DNA from 2 places in the Streptomyces sp. NPDC045899 genome. Region 2 is predicted to be linked to the other one. Evidence: riboswitches for the same ligand, from Rfam matches in the RefSeq annotation. Region 2 holds a riboswitch; the other holds the start of a gene.
What was found. Region 2 has a riboswitch for S-adenosylmethionine ahead of AC07FT_RS00580 (aminotransferase class V-fold PLP-dependent enzyme). Riboswitches for the same ligand answer to the same signal wherever they lie in the genome.

Region 1: another riboswitch for S-adenosylmethionine. It lies ahead of thrC (threonine synthase); the one in region 2 lies ahead of AC07FT_RS00580 (aminotransferase class V-fold PLP-dependent enzyme).

What each region holds. Positions count from the first base shown of each region.
Region 1 is NZ_JBWKKP010000017.1:115,148-121,617, forward strand. Features, by position in the region: gene AC07FT_RS24410 (alpha,alpha-trehalose-phosphate synthase (UDP-forming)) at 301-1,761, opposite strand; gene AC07FT_RS24415 (glucosyl-3-phosphoglycerate synthase) at 1,863-2,810, opposite strand; SAM riboswitch class I at 3,004-3,144, shown strand; gene thrC (threonine synthase) at 3,162-4,475, shown strand; gene AC07FT_RS24425 (MoaD/ThiS family protein) at 4,472-4,750, shown strand; gene AC07FT_RS24430 (cold-shock protein) at 5,159-5,365, shown strand; gene groL (chaperonin GroEL) at 5,719-6,470, shown strand, end outside.
Region 2 is NZ_JBWKKP010000001.1:117,937-124,406, forward strand. Features, by position in the region: gene AC07FT_RS00570 (rhomboid family intramembrane serine protease) at 1-659, shown strand, start outside; gene AC07FT_RS00575 (Lrp/AsnC family transcriptional regulator) at 656-937, shown strand; gene AC07FT_RS00580 (aminotransferase class V-fold PLP-dependent enzyme) at 973-2,379, opposite strand; SAM riboswitch class IV at 2,578-2,695, opposite strand; gene trpD (anthranilate phosphoribosyltransferase) at 2,780-3,853, opposite strand; gene qcrB (cytochrome bc1 complex cytochrome b subunit) at 4,084-5,721, opposite strand; gene qcrA (cytochrome bc1 complex Rieske iron-sulfur subunit) at 5,718-6,470, opposite strand, start outside.

The sequences.
Region 1 (6,470 bases), on a different contig from region 2:
GGCTTCCGCCCCACGCCCCGCCGGGCGGCGGGGTGTGTGCGGCACCGGCCCGCGCCGCCGGTCCTACGTGAGTGGGGCCGGGCCGCGGTGGTCCGCACGCCGAGGCACCGGATACGCGCCGGGCTCCGCCGATGGCCGGATGACTCCGGCCGGGTCAGGGTGGCCTGTGCCCACGGGCCGATCCGGTCGGCGGGGGCGGCGCGCGGCGCCGGGTGGGCATCCGGGCGAAAGACGCATGCGGCCGGGCCGCCACGCGCGAGACCGGTATCGCGGCCCGGCGGCCCGGCGGCCCGCGCCGGGCTATGCCTCCAGAGCCCGTAGCTGCGCCAGGAACCACTTCTGCGGGGGCAGCGCGGTCGCCGCCGCGGCGAGGCGTCCGGTGCGTTCGGCGCGGTCGGCGTCGCTCATCCGCAGGGCCTCGTGCAGTGCCGCCGCCGTGCCCTCCACGTCGTACGGGTTCACCACCAGCGCGTCCTCACCCAGCTCCGCGCAGGCCCCCGCCTCGCGGGACAGCACCAGGGCGCACCCCCGCTCGGAGACGACCGGCACCTCCTTGGCGACCAGGTTCATCCCGTCCCGGATCGGGTTCACCAGCGCCACGTCGGCCAGCCGGTAGGCGGCCAGCGAACGGGCGAAGTCGTCCTTCACATGCAGGGCGACCGGCTGCCAGCCCGGCGTGCCGAACTCCGCGTTGATCTCGTCCGCGACGGCTTGCACCCGTGCCGTGTAGTCGCGGTAGACGGCGAGGTCCTGGCGCGAGGGGTAGGCGAACGCCACGTGGACCACGCGCTCGCGCCACTCGGGGTGGGTCTCCAGCAGCCGCCGGTACGCCAGCAGTCCCCGCACGATGTTCTTGGACAGCTCGGTCCGGTCCACCCGGACGATCGTCTTCCGGTCAGGGCCGATCTGGGTCCGCAGCGCGTCGAGCCGTTCGTCCACGTCCGCCGCGTGCGACCGCTCCCGCAGGAACTCCGCGTCCGCGCCCAGCCCGTGCACCCCGAGCCGGGTCTCCCGTCCCTCGAACCGCACCGCCGTGGCCGCGCCACCGCCGTCCCCGACGACCTCGGCACCGAGCACCGCCGCGCAGCAGTCGGCGAAGGCTGTGGCCCAGCGCTCGGTGAGGAACGCCGCGCGGTCACCGCCGAGGATGCCGCGCAGCACCGCCTCCGCCACGTCGTCCGGCAGCAGCCGGTAGTAGTCCGGCGGGGCCCACGGGGTGTGCGAGAAGTGGCCGATCCGCAGATCGGGGCGGCGGGCCCGCAGCAGCCCCGGCACCAGCGCCAGGTGGTAGTCCTGCACCAGCACCACCGCGCCCTCGGCCGCCTCCTGGGCGAGCGCGTCGGCGAAGGCCGCGTTGTACGTCTCGTAGGCCGCCCACTGGGCGGCGGCCCCGGCGTCGAAGACCGGTTCCACCGGGGTCTGGTAGAGCAGGTGGTGGATGAACCACAGCACCGAGTTGGCCACCCCGTTGTACGCGGCGGCGAACACGTCCGGTGCGATGTCCAGCATCCGCACCTGCTGCCCGCCGGTGTCGGCGGTGTCCAGATGGCCGCTTCCGGCGCGCCGGGCCGCCTCCCGGTCGCCGTCGCCGAGGGCCGCGCACACCCACACCGCACCGGCGTCCGGACCGATCGCGCTGAGACCGGAGACCAGCCCGCCGCCGCCGCGCCTGGCGGCGAGCGAACCGTCCTCGCCCAGCGCGTACGAGACCGGGCCGCGGTTGGAGGCGACGAGGATCTGGGCAGTGCGCTGGGCAGCCATGTCGCGAGCCTAGCCAGCGGGCGCGCGACGCAAACGTGGCGGCGGTCTCTCGGCCCGTAGGGGGTACCCGACCGTGCTCCCGCCGGGCTCGCCCCACCCCGCTAGGCCGCTCGCCGCTCCGCGTACTCCGGGATCTCGATCATCGGCGGCCGCTCCTCGGTGTCCACGGCGGAGGTCCGCGGTTCGAAGCCGTTCTCGCCCCGGTCGAACTGGGTCAGCCGCGGCCGCACCAGATGGCCGCGGGCCAGCCGCAGCTGCGCGGTGCGGTAGATGGCCGCGGCCATCCGGCCCAGCGCCTGCCCGTCCTGGTGGCGGTGTCTGCGCACACCGATGTCCACCTGGGCCAGCGCGTCGAGCCCGACCGTGTGCAACGAGTCCACCAGCAGCCCCAGCTCCACCCCGTACCCCACGGGGAACGGCAGCCGCTCCAGCAGCGAGCGCCGTGCCGCGTACTCCCCGCCCAGCGGCTGGACGAACCCGGCCAGCAGCGGCCAGTGCAGATTGAGCAGCGGACGGGCGACCAGCTCGGTGACCCGGCCGCCCTGACCGGCCGCGTCCCCCAGCGGACGGTCGTACATCCCCTTGACCAGCTGCACCTCCGGATCGGTCAGCAGCGGTCCGACGATCCCGGAGACGAAGCGCGCGTCGAACTCCCGCAGATCGGCGTCGATGAAGCAGACGATCTCGCCACGGGTGGCCAGCAGCGAGCGCCACAGCACCTCGCCCTTGCCCGGCAGCGCCGGCAGCCGCGGCAGCAGGGAGTCGCGGTGGACCACCGTGGCCCCGGCCGCCGCGGCGACCTCGGCGGTGCGGTCGGTGGAGCCGGAGTCCAGCACCACCAGCTCGTCGACCAGCGGCACCGCCCCGTCCATCAGCTCCCGGCGGATCACCGTGACGATCTCCCCGACCGTCGCCTCCTCGTCCAGCGCGGGCAGCACCACGCTCACGGTGCGGCCCGTGTCGCGTTTGGCGGCCAGCAGGCGGTCCAGTGGACGGTCGTCGGCCGACCAGGAGCGGTGCTCCAGCCAGCGCTCCACCTCATCCAGCACCTGTCTGTCTCCCTGCTGCTGTGATCACTTGTGATCAGCTGTGATCCATCTCGCGCTTCGGACGGCTGTCTCAACCCTCCGGGCCTTCGGTTACAGTCTTGAACAGCGCGCATGACCGTCGTATGTCGGGGTCGACCCGGCTCCGCGGCGCTCATCGCGATGACAAACGCCCGGGCGGAGCCCGGTGCCATACCGCTCATCCAGAGGGGCAGAGGGAACGGCCCGTTGAAGCCCCGGCAACCCTCCAGCTGGTCTCGTGCTCACCGCGAGGCTCCCAGCTCGGGAAGGTGCCAATTCCGTCTCGTGGCGAAGTGCGTCGCGAGGAAGATGAGGAGAAAGGGCCTCGCCTCCATGGCTGTGCAATCCGTCGAAAGCTCAACCACCTCTTCCGACGCCGCTGCCCCGGCGTCCACCTCGCCCTCCTTCGGCCCCGCCGTCGCGCTGTCCTGTCGTGAGTGCGGTGAGCGTTTCGACCTCGGCCCGATCTTCGCGTGTGCGGCGTGTTTCGGCCCGCTCGAGATCGCGTACGAGCTGCCGACCGGCGACCCGGAGGGGCTCCGCCGGCGGATCGAGGCCGGTCCGAACAACATCTGGCGCTATGCCCCGCTCCTTCCGGTCCCGGCGGACGTGGCGGACACGCCCAGCCTGAATCCAGGGTTCACCAAGCTGGTCAAGGCCGACAACCTCGCCCGTGAGCTCGGGGTCACGGGCGAGCTGCACATCAAGGACGACTCCGGCAACCCGACCCACTCCTTCAAGGACCGGGTCGTCGCCATCGCCGTCCAGGCCGCCCGCGCCTTCGGCTTCACCACGCTCTCCTGCTCCTCCACCGGCAACCTCGCGGGCGCGGTCGGCGCCGCGGCCGCCCGCGCGGGCTTCCGCTCCTGCGTCTTCATCCCCCACGACCTGGAGGCGGGCAAGGTCGTCATGGCCGCCGTCTACGGCGGTGACCTGGTCGGCATCGAGGGCACCTACGACGACGTCAACCGCTTCTGCAGCGAGCTGATCGGCGACCCGGCGGGCGAGGGCTGGGGCTTTGTCAACGTGAACCTGCGCCCGTACTACGGCGAGGGTTCCAAGACCCTGGCCTACGAGATCTGCGAACAGCTGGGCTGGCGGCTGCCGGATCAGATCGTCGTCCCGATCGCGTCGGGCTCCCAGCTCACCAAGATCGACAAGGGGCTCAAGGAGCTGATCCAGCTCGGTCTGGTCGAGGACCGCCCCTACAAGATCTTCGGCGCCCAGGCCGAGGGCTGCTCCCCGGTCTCCGCCGCCTTCAAGGCCGGTCATGACGTGGTGCGCCCGCAGAAGCCGAACACCATCGCCAAGTCGCTGGCCATCGGTAACCCGGCGGACGGCCCCTACGTCCTGGACATCGCGCGCCGCACCGGCGGGGCCGTGGAGGACGTCACCGACGAGCAGGTCGTCGACGCGATCAAGCTGCTGGCCCGCACCGAGGGGATCTTCGCGGAGACCGCGGGCGGGGTGACCGTCGGTGTGACCAGGAAGCTGATCGAGGACGGGCTCCTCGACCCGACTCTGACGACCGTCGTCCTCAACACCGGCGACGGTCTGAAGACCCTCGACGCGGTGGCCCCCACCACGGGCCCCTCCGCCACCATCCGCCCCACCCTTGACTCGTTCCGAGAGGCTGGACTCGTATGAGCGTCAACGTCCGAATTCCGACCATCCTCCGTACCTACACCGGCGGTCAGGCCGAGGTCAGCGCCGAGGGCGCGACCCTCGCCGAGGTCCTGGCGGACCTGGAGAAGAACCACCAGGGCATCTCCGCGCGCGTGCTGGACGACACCGGCAAGCTGCGCCGCTTCGTGAACGTGTACGTCAACGACGACGATGTGCGGTTCGCGGAGGGCCTGGCCACGGCCACGCCGGACGGTGCCGGGGTCTCCATCATCCCGGCGGTGGCGGGCGGCTGCTGACCCCTCATCACTCCCTCACCATCGGAATCGCCCCGTCCGGAGAAAAACGGACGGGGCGATTCCGTGTGTGGAATCGCGATACAGTTGGCCAGATTCCGAACCGGCCGGAGGCCGGAACCACATACGGAACTCGTCAAGTTGTGCGCGAAGTGTGAGCATGATTTGTCGAGTTGGTGCCCTATGTCCGGCCCGAGTTGTCCCACATTCGTGAGAATCCTTCACTTCTGGACCTTCGGCCGTCCCCAGAATTCTCGTCCGATTGACCTGTTGCAGAGGGCGTTGGGACGGATACATTCAGCGGCGGTCGACGCGTTCCGGCGCACACCCTCCCTGACCGGAGGGTGAGGTCTGACCCGGGTCCGCGGAGTGCGGTCCTGCGCAAAAGGGCCAGCAATAGGGGAGTTAGGAATGGCTCAGGGCACCGTCAAGTGGTTCAACGCGGAGAAGGGGTACGGCTTCATCGCGGTCGACGGTGGTGCGGACGTGTTCGTCCACTACAGCGCGATCCAGATGGACGGCTACCGCACCCTCGAGGAAGGCCAGCGGGTGGAGTTCGAGATCTCGCAGGGTCAGAAGGGCCCGCAGGCCGACATGGTCCGCGTGGCCGTCGGCTGACGCGCCGACGCGAGGCAGCTGACTGGACTGTCGGAGGGCCCGCACCCCGCTACGGGGTGCGGGCCCTCCGGCGTGTCCCGCCCCTGCGCCCACCCGTCACCCGGCCGCCACCCCTCCGGGACGCCCTTCGGGCGCTTGCACTCTCATGGGTCGAGTGCTAATCATTGGCGTTAGCACTCTACGAGTGAGAGTGACAGAAGGACCGGGTCGGTGAGGCCCGTCGGCCATGTGGGGCAAGGAACCGCAGGGCAGACAGGCCGTCCGTCGCGGGCGCCAGCGCGGTCCGGAGCAACCCGCCCCCACGGCCTGACGGCCTGGGAGGTACCCCCTAAGTCTTGGGAGGACCACTTCACATGGCCAAGATCATCGCGTTCGACGAGGAGGCACGGCGCGGCCTCGAGCGCGGGATGAACCAGCTCGCCGACGCCGTCAAGGTCACCCTCGGCCCCAAGGGCCGCAACGTCGTCCTCGAGAAGAAGTGGGGCGCCCCCACGATCACCAACGATGGTGTGTCCATCGCCAAGGAGATCGAGCTCGAGGACGCGTACGAGAAGATCGGCGCCGAGCTGGTCAAGGAGGTCGCGAAGAAGACGGACGACGTCGCCGGTGACGGCACGACGACCGCGACCGTCCTGGCCCAGGCGCTGGTCAAGGAAGGCCTCCGGAACGTCGCCGCGGGTGCCAACCCGATGGCCCTGAAGCGCGGCATCGAGAAGGCCGTCGAGGCCGTCTCCGCCCAGCTGCTCGAGCAGGCCAAGGACGTGGAGACCAAGGAGCAGATCGCCTCCACCGCCTCCATCTCCGCCGCCGACACCCAGATCGGCGAGCTCATCGCCGAGGCGATGGACAAGGTCGGCAAGGAAGGCGTCATCACCGTCGAGGAGTCGCAGACCTTCGGGCTCGAGCTCGAGCTCACCGAGGGCATGCGCTTCGACAAGGGCTACATCTCCCCGTACTTCGCGACGGACATGGAGCGTATGGAGGCGTCGCTCGACGACCCGTACATCCTGATCGTCAACTCGAAGATCACCAGCGTGAAGGACCTCCTCCCGCTGCTCGAGAAGGTCATGCAGTCCGGCAAGCCGCTGCTGATCATCGCCGAGGA
Region 2 (6,470 bases):
TCGTCATCTGCTGCCTGATCTTCGTCCTCGGACCGGCCTCCGGCCTCAACCCCGAGTACGGCACGGGCGGGGAGCTGCTCCAGGCTCAGTCCACATACTTCGAGCGCTGGGGGGTGATCCCCAGCGCCCTGTGGAGCGGTGGACCCGATCAGCCGCTGACACCGCTCACCGCGCTCTTCGTCCACGGGAACTGGCTGCACCTCCTCGGAAACATGCTGTTCCTCTACGTCTTCGGCGCTATGACCGAGGAGCGCATGGGACGAGTGCAATTCGCCCTCTTCTATCTCGCCACCGGCTATCTGGCGCTGCTGGGCTACGCCGCGGCGCACGCGGAGTCGGGTCAGACCCTGGTCGGCGCCTCCGGAGCCATCTCCGGGGTCCTGGGCGCGTTCCTGTGGCTCTTCCCGCGCGCCCGGGTGACCAGCCTCTTCCCGTTCCTGTTCTTCCTGCCGCTGCGCTTCCCCGCCTGGGCGGTCCTGGTCTTCTGGGTCGCCCTCCAGTGGCTCGCCGCCCGGGAGGCCGACGACCGTCCGGGGGTCGCCTATCTGGCCCATCTGGTGGGCTTCGCGCTCGGCTTCCTCTACGCGTGGGCCCGCTTCGGACGGACGGCTAGAGTGGGCGGCGCAGCCAGGGCCAGCGAGGGAGAAAGCCAGCCGTGATCACTTCGATCGTGCTCATCAAGACCAGCGTGGACCGGATCCCGGAGATCGCCGAGAAGATCGCCTCGCTGGAGGGCGTGAGCGAGGTCTACTCGGTCACCGGCGCGCACGACCTGATCGCGATGGTGCGGGTGGCCGAGCACGACGACCTCGCGGACATCATCCCCGGCCAGATCAGCAAGGTCCCCGGCGTGGCCTCCACCGAGACGCATATCGCGTTCCGCACCTACTCCCAGCACGACCTGGAAGCGGCCTTCGCGATCGGTCTCGACGGCTAGGCCCTGTCCACCCCGGGGCTCCGCCCCGGTGCCGGTCAGCCGCGGGCGGGGACGCAGCGGCCGTCCTCGGTGCGGTAGGTCCACCGGGCACCGTCGCGGACCAGCTCCTTGACCGCGCGGACGAAGCGGTCCACATGCTCGTCCGGGGTGCCCGCGCCGAAGCTGACCCGGATCGCGTTCAGCGAGCGCTCACCGGGAGCGGCCTCGGGGGCCCCGCACTCGCCCGGCTCCTCCGGCTCGCTGCCCAGCAGCGTGCGGACCAGCGGATGGGCGCAGAAGAGGCCGTCACGGACGCCGATGCCGTACTCCGCGGAGAGCGCGGCGGCGAAGTGCGAGCTGTTCCAGCCGTCCACCACGAACGACAGCACGCCCACCCGCGGGGCGTCGTCACCGAACAGCGAGAGCACCCGCACCTGAGCCACCTCCGCCAGCCCCTCCCGCACCGCGGCGATCAGCTGCCGCTCCCGGGCGACCAGACCGTCGAACCCGGCCTCGGTCAGCGCCTTGCAGGCGGAGGCGATGGCGTAGACGCCGATGACGTTCGGTGAGCCCGCCTCGTGCCGGGCGGGGGTGGTGTGCCACTCGACGTCCACCCCGCCGTCGTCCCGCCGGGCGACCTTGCGGCTGGCGCCGCCGCCCGCCAGGTACGGCCGCGCCCGCTGGAGCCAGTCGGCCCGTCCGGCGAGCACCCCGGCGCCGAAGGGCGCGTACAGCTTGTGCCCGGAGAAGGCGACCCAGTCGACGTTCTCCGCCGCGATGTCCACCGGGTGGTGCGGGGCGAGCTGGGCGGCGTCGAGGACGATCCGGGCACCGTGGGCGTGGGCCGCGGCGGCCAGCTCCCGCACCGGCCACAGCTCACCGGTCACATTGGACGCACCCGTCACGCACACCAGTGCGGGGCCTCCGGCCCGCTCGGCGAGCGCCCGCTCCAGCGTCTCCACGGCCTGCCGCGGGGAGCGCGGCGCGCTGAGGTAGCGCACGCGGATGTCCTCGCGCTGCTCCCACGGCAGCAGGGAGGCGTGGTGCTCGGTCTCGAAGACGAAGACCTCGGTACCCGACGGCAGCGCCCCGGCCAGCAGGTTCAGCGAGTCGGTGGTGGAGCGGGTGAAGACGACCTGGTCGTCCTCGCGGCAGCCGAGGAACGCGGCGACGTCCCGGCGGCTGTTCTCGAACAGATCGGTGGACAGCTGCGAGAGGTATCCGGCGCCGCGGTGGACGCTGCCGTAGTACGGGGCGTAGGCGGCGACGTCGTCCCACACCCGCTGCAGGGCCGGGGCACTGGCGGCGTAGTCGAGCGCGGCGTAGGTGACCTCACCACCGGTGACCAGCGGCACCCGGACGTCCGCGCCCAGCACGGGCAGCGGTTCACCGGCCCCGGCGTCGGCACAGGCGGGGACGGAGTCGGCGGTGGGGGTGGCGGTGGCAGCAGGGCGCACGGACATGGCGAAGTCTCCCGGAGGGTGAAGGCGTGAATGCGTCACACGCGGATCCGGCGGCTCACCGCCGGTACGGGCGTGGGGAATCGCTCGACGCACGGAGCGGGGCACCGCGCGGAGGGTGGGGGTGTGGGCCGTCCGGCCCTAAAGCATTCGCTGCGTCACGGAAGAGCTCCCTCGACCACCAGGACCCCTAGTGTGAGGGGTCCGCGCTTGCCGCAGACCTCGCTGCCTGCGGCCTGGTCATCACCCGGGGCACCCCGCCACGGACGGAGGGTTGCCGGACAGCGGGCCGGGGCCGTAGTCGCTGTCGCTCGTGACCTGGCCAGGAGTATGCCATACCGGGAAACGGCGCACCGCCCCTGTCCGGCATCCGGGCAGGGGCGGTGCGCACACCGGGCCGCGCTCAGGCGTTGCTGGCGCGTACCCATCGCTCCAGGGCGTTCCGCGCCGCGCCCGAGTCGATGGACTCCGCCGCGCGCGACAGCCCGTCCGCGATCTGCTCGGTGAGCGTCCTGGCCCCCGGCTCGGGGTCCAGCGCGGCCAGCGCCGCCGCCGAGTTGAGCAGCACCGCGTCCCGGATCGGACCGGTCTCGCCCGCCAGCAGCCGGCGCGCCACATCCGCGTTGTACGAGGCGTCCGCGCCGCGCAGGGCCTCCACCGGCACGAGCTCGATCCCGACGTCCCGCGGGTCGAAGGTCTCCTGACGGACCGTGCCGTTCCGCACCACCCACACCTGGGAGGTAGCGGTCACGGTCAGCTCGTCCAGGCCGTCGTCGCCCCGGACGACCAGCGCGGAGGAGCCGCGGTCGGCCAGCACCCCGGCCACGATGGGCGCCATCCGGGCATCGGCCACACCGGTCGCCTGGGTGCGCACCCGGGCCGGGTTGGTGAGCGGACCGAGGATGTTGAAGGTGGTGGCGATGCCCAGTTCGCGGCGGGCGGCCGCGACATGCCGCAGCGACGGGTGGAACTTCACCGCGAAACAGAAGGTGATCCCGGCTTCCCCGGCCACCTCGACCACCCGCCGCGGGGTGAGTTCGAGGTTGACGCCCAGCTTCTCCAGGACGTCGGAGGCGCCACTGGCGGAGGAGGAGGCGCGGTTGCCGTGCTTGACCACCCGTGCCCCGGTACCGGCCACCACCAGCGCCGACATCGTGGAGATATTGACCGTCCTGGCACGGTCGCCACCGGTGCCGACGATATCGACCGTGTCCCCGGGGACCTCGATCGTCGTGGCGTGCTCGTACATGGTGCGGACGAGTCCGGTCACCTCGTCCACGGTCTCGCCCTTGGCGCGCAGCGCCACGATGAATCCGGCGATCTGCGCGTCGGTGGCCTCCCCGCGCATGATCCGGTCCATGGCCCAGGCGGTGTCATCGGCGCTGAGGTCCTGGCCGGCGAGCAGCGAGGTGAGGACATCCGGCCAGGTGCGGGCCGTCGCGGTGCTGTCGCCTCCGGCTGGGGTCACAACGTCCATGGTCCGCTCCTGGATCCGTGGGGTGGGCAGGGGAAAGGGGGTCCGCGCGGGCGGCGGCGGCCCCGCCATCAGCCTATCGGCGCCGCGGCCCCGGATGCCGCGCGCCCGTATGCCGGACACCGCGCGGGACCGCGGGACCGCGGGACCACGCAACGGCCAGGGCCCCGGCCGGACCGTGGTGGTCCGGGCCGGGGCCCTGGTCTGTGGCGTCAGCGGGTGACCTGCGGGGATCAGTGGTGGCCGTGGCCGCTGGTGATCTCCTGGTACTCCTCGCGGGTCGGCTTCGGGATCTGAGCCTGCTCGCCGTAGTAGCTCTTGGAGAGCTTCGCGCGGAGCTTCTGCGAACCCTTTATCTTCCGCGCGACCCCGTTCTCGTCGACCTCCGGGCCGACCTCGTAGGGCTTCGGCTGCTCGTGCTGGGTCAGCGTGTGCAGCTGCTCCTGCGAGAGCGGCTCATGGACCTCGACGAACTCACCGTGCGGCAGCCGCTTGATGATGCCGGTCTCGCGGCCGTGCAGCACCTTGTCACGGTCGCGGCGCTGGAGGCCGAGGCAGATCCGCCGGGTGGCGATGAACGCCACCACCGGGCCGAGGAAGAACCCGATCCGGACGAACCAGGTGATCGCGTTGATCGACAGATGGAAGTGGGTGGCCCACAGGTCGTTTCCACCACCGACCAGCATCACGAAGTACGCGGTCAGCCACGCCACACCGAAGGCGGTGCGGGTCGGGGCGTTGCGCGGACGGTCCAGGATGTGGTGCTCGCGCTTGTCGCCGGTGATCCACGACTCGATGAACGGGTAGACACCCATGGCCAGCAGCACGACCGGGAAGAGCACGATCGGGATGAACACGCCCAGGACGAGCGTGTGGCCCCAGATGTTGATCTCCCAGCCGGGCATCACACGGACCAGACCCTCGGCGAAGCCCATGTACCAGTCCGGCTGGGCACCGGTGGACACCTGGTCCGGCCGGTAGGGACCGATGGTCCAGATCGGGTTGATCGTGGCGATCGCGGAGAGGACCGCGATCACGGCGAAGACCAGGAAGAAGAAGCCGCCCGCCTTGGCCATGTAGACCGGCAGCAGGGGCATGCCGACCACGTTCTTGTTGGTCTTTCCGGCCCCGGGGTACTGCGTGTGCTTGTGGTAGAAGACCAGGATCAGGTGCGCCACCAGCAGACCGAGCATGATGCCCGGCAGCAGCAGGACGTGGACCGGGTAGAGCCGGGCGATCAGGTCGGTGCCCGGGAACTCGCCGCCGTACACGAACATCGTGATGTAGGTGCCGATGACCGGGACCGACAGGAACACACCCTCGATGAACCGCAGACCGGTACCGGAGAGCAGGTCGTCGGGGAGCGAGTAGCCGGTGAAGCCGGTCAGCATGCCGAGGAAGAACAGCAGGAAGCCGAACAGCCAGTTGATCTCACGCGGCTTGCGGAACGCGCCGGTGAAGAACACGCGCATCATGTGCACGAACATCGCGGCGAGGAAGATCAGCGCGGCCCAGTGGTGGATCTGCCGGATCAGCAGACCGCCGCGCACCTCGAAGCTGATGTCGAGCGTGGAGGCGAACGCCTCCGACATCCGCACGCCCTGCATGGGCTCGTACGGGCCGTGGTAGACGACCTCGCTCATGCTGGGGTGGAAGAACAGCGTCAGATACACACCCGTGAGGATGATGATGATGAAGCTGTAGAGCGCGACCTCGCCCAGCATGAAGGACCAGTGGTCCGGGAAGATCTTGCGCATATTGGCCTTGGCGAGGCTGTAGATGCCCAGCCGGCCGTCGACATAGTCGGCAACGCGCTCGCCCGCGGGCGCTTTTCCGCGCCGCTGCGCGTCGTTGGCCTGTGCAGTACTCATCCGCGCTCCCAGAAAGCAGGACCGACGGGCTCCGAGAAGTCGCCCATGGCCTCGAGGTACCCCTCGTCATTCACCGTGATGCGCAGCTGCGGCAGCGCATGCCCGGCGGGACCGAAGATCACTCGGCCACCGTCGGAGAGGTCGAAGGTCGACTGGTGGCAGGGGCACAGGACGTGGTGGGTCTGCTGCTCGTACAGGTTGATCGGGCAACCCACGTGCGTGCAGATCTTCGAGAACGCCACGATGCCGTCGTGCGACCACTCCAGCTCGCGCTTGTCCTTGATGTTCTCCGGCTGGAGCCGGACCAGCATCAGGGCGGCCTTGGCGATCTCGGTCTGGAAGTCGTGCTGGTCCTCCTCCAGGCCCTCGGGCAAGGCGGGGGTCAGCGAGCCGACGATGATGTCCTCTGGGCGCAGCGGCTGCATGGTGTTCTGGTTCATCAGCAGCTTGCCCTTGGCCCACTTGGTGTGCCGCAGCTTGGTGCCGGGCATCGGGCCGAGGTCGCGCAGCAGCACCAGGCCGGAGAGCGGGACCAGCGCCAGGGCGCCGAAGAGGGTGTTCCGCGCCAGCTTGCGGCGGCCGAAACCGGACTCGGCGGCACCGGCCCGGAAGTCCTCCATGACCTTGGCCTTGACCTCGGGGCTGGCCTCGATCGGGTGACGCTCGTCGGCGATCTCCACATCGGACATCAGGGTGCGGGCCCAGTGGACCGCGCCCGCGCCGATGCCGAAGAGGGCGACGCCGAGCGT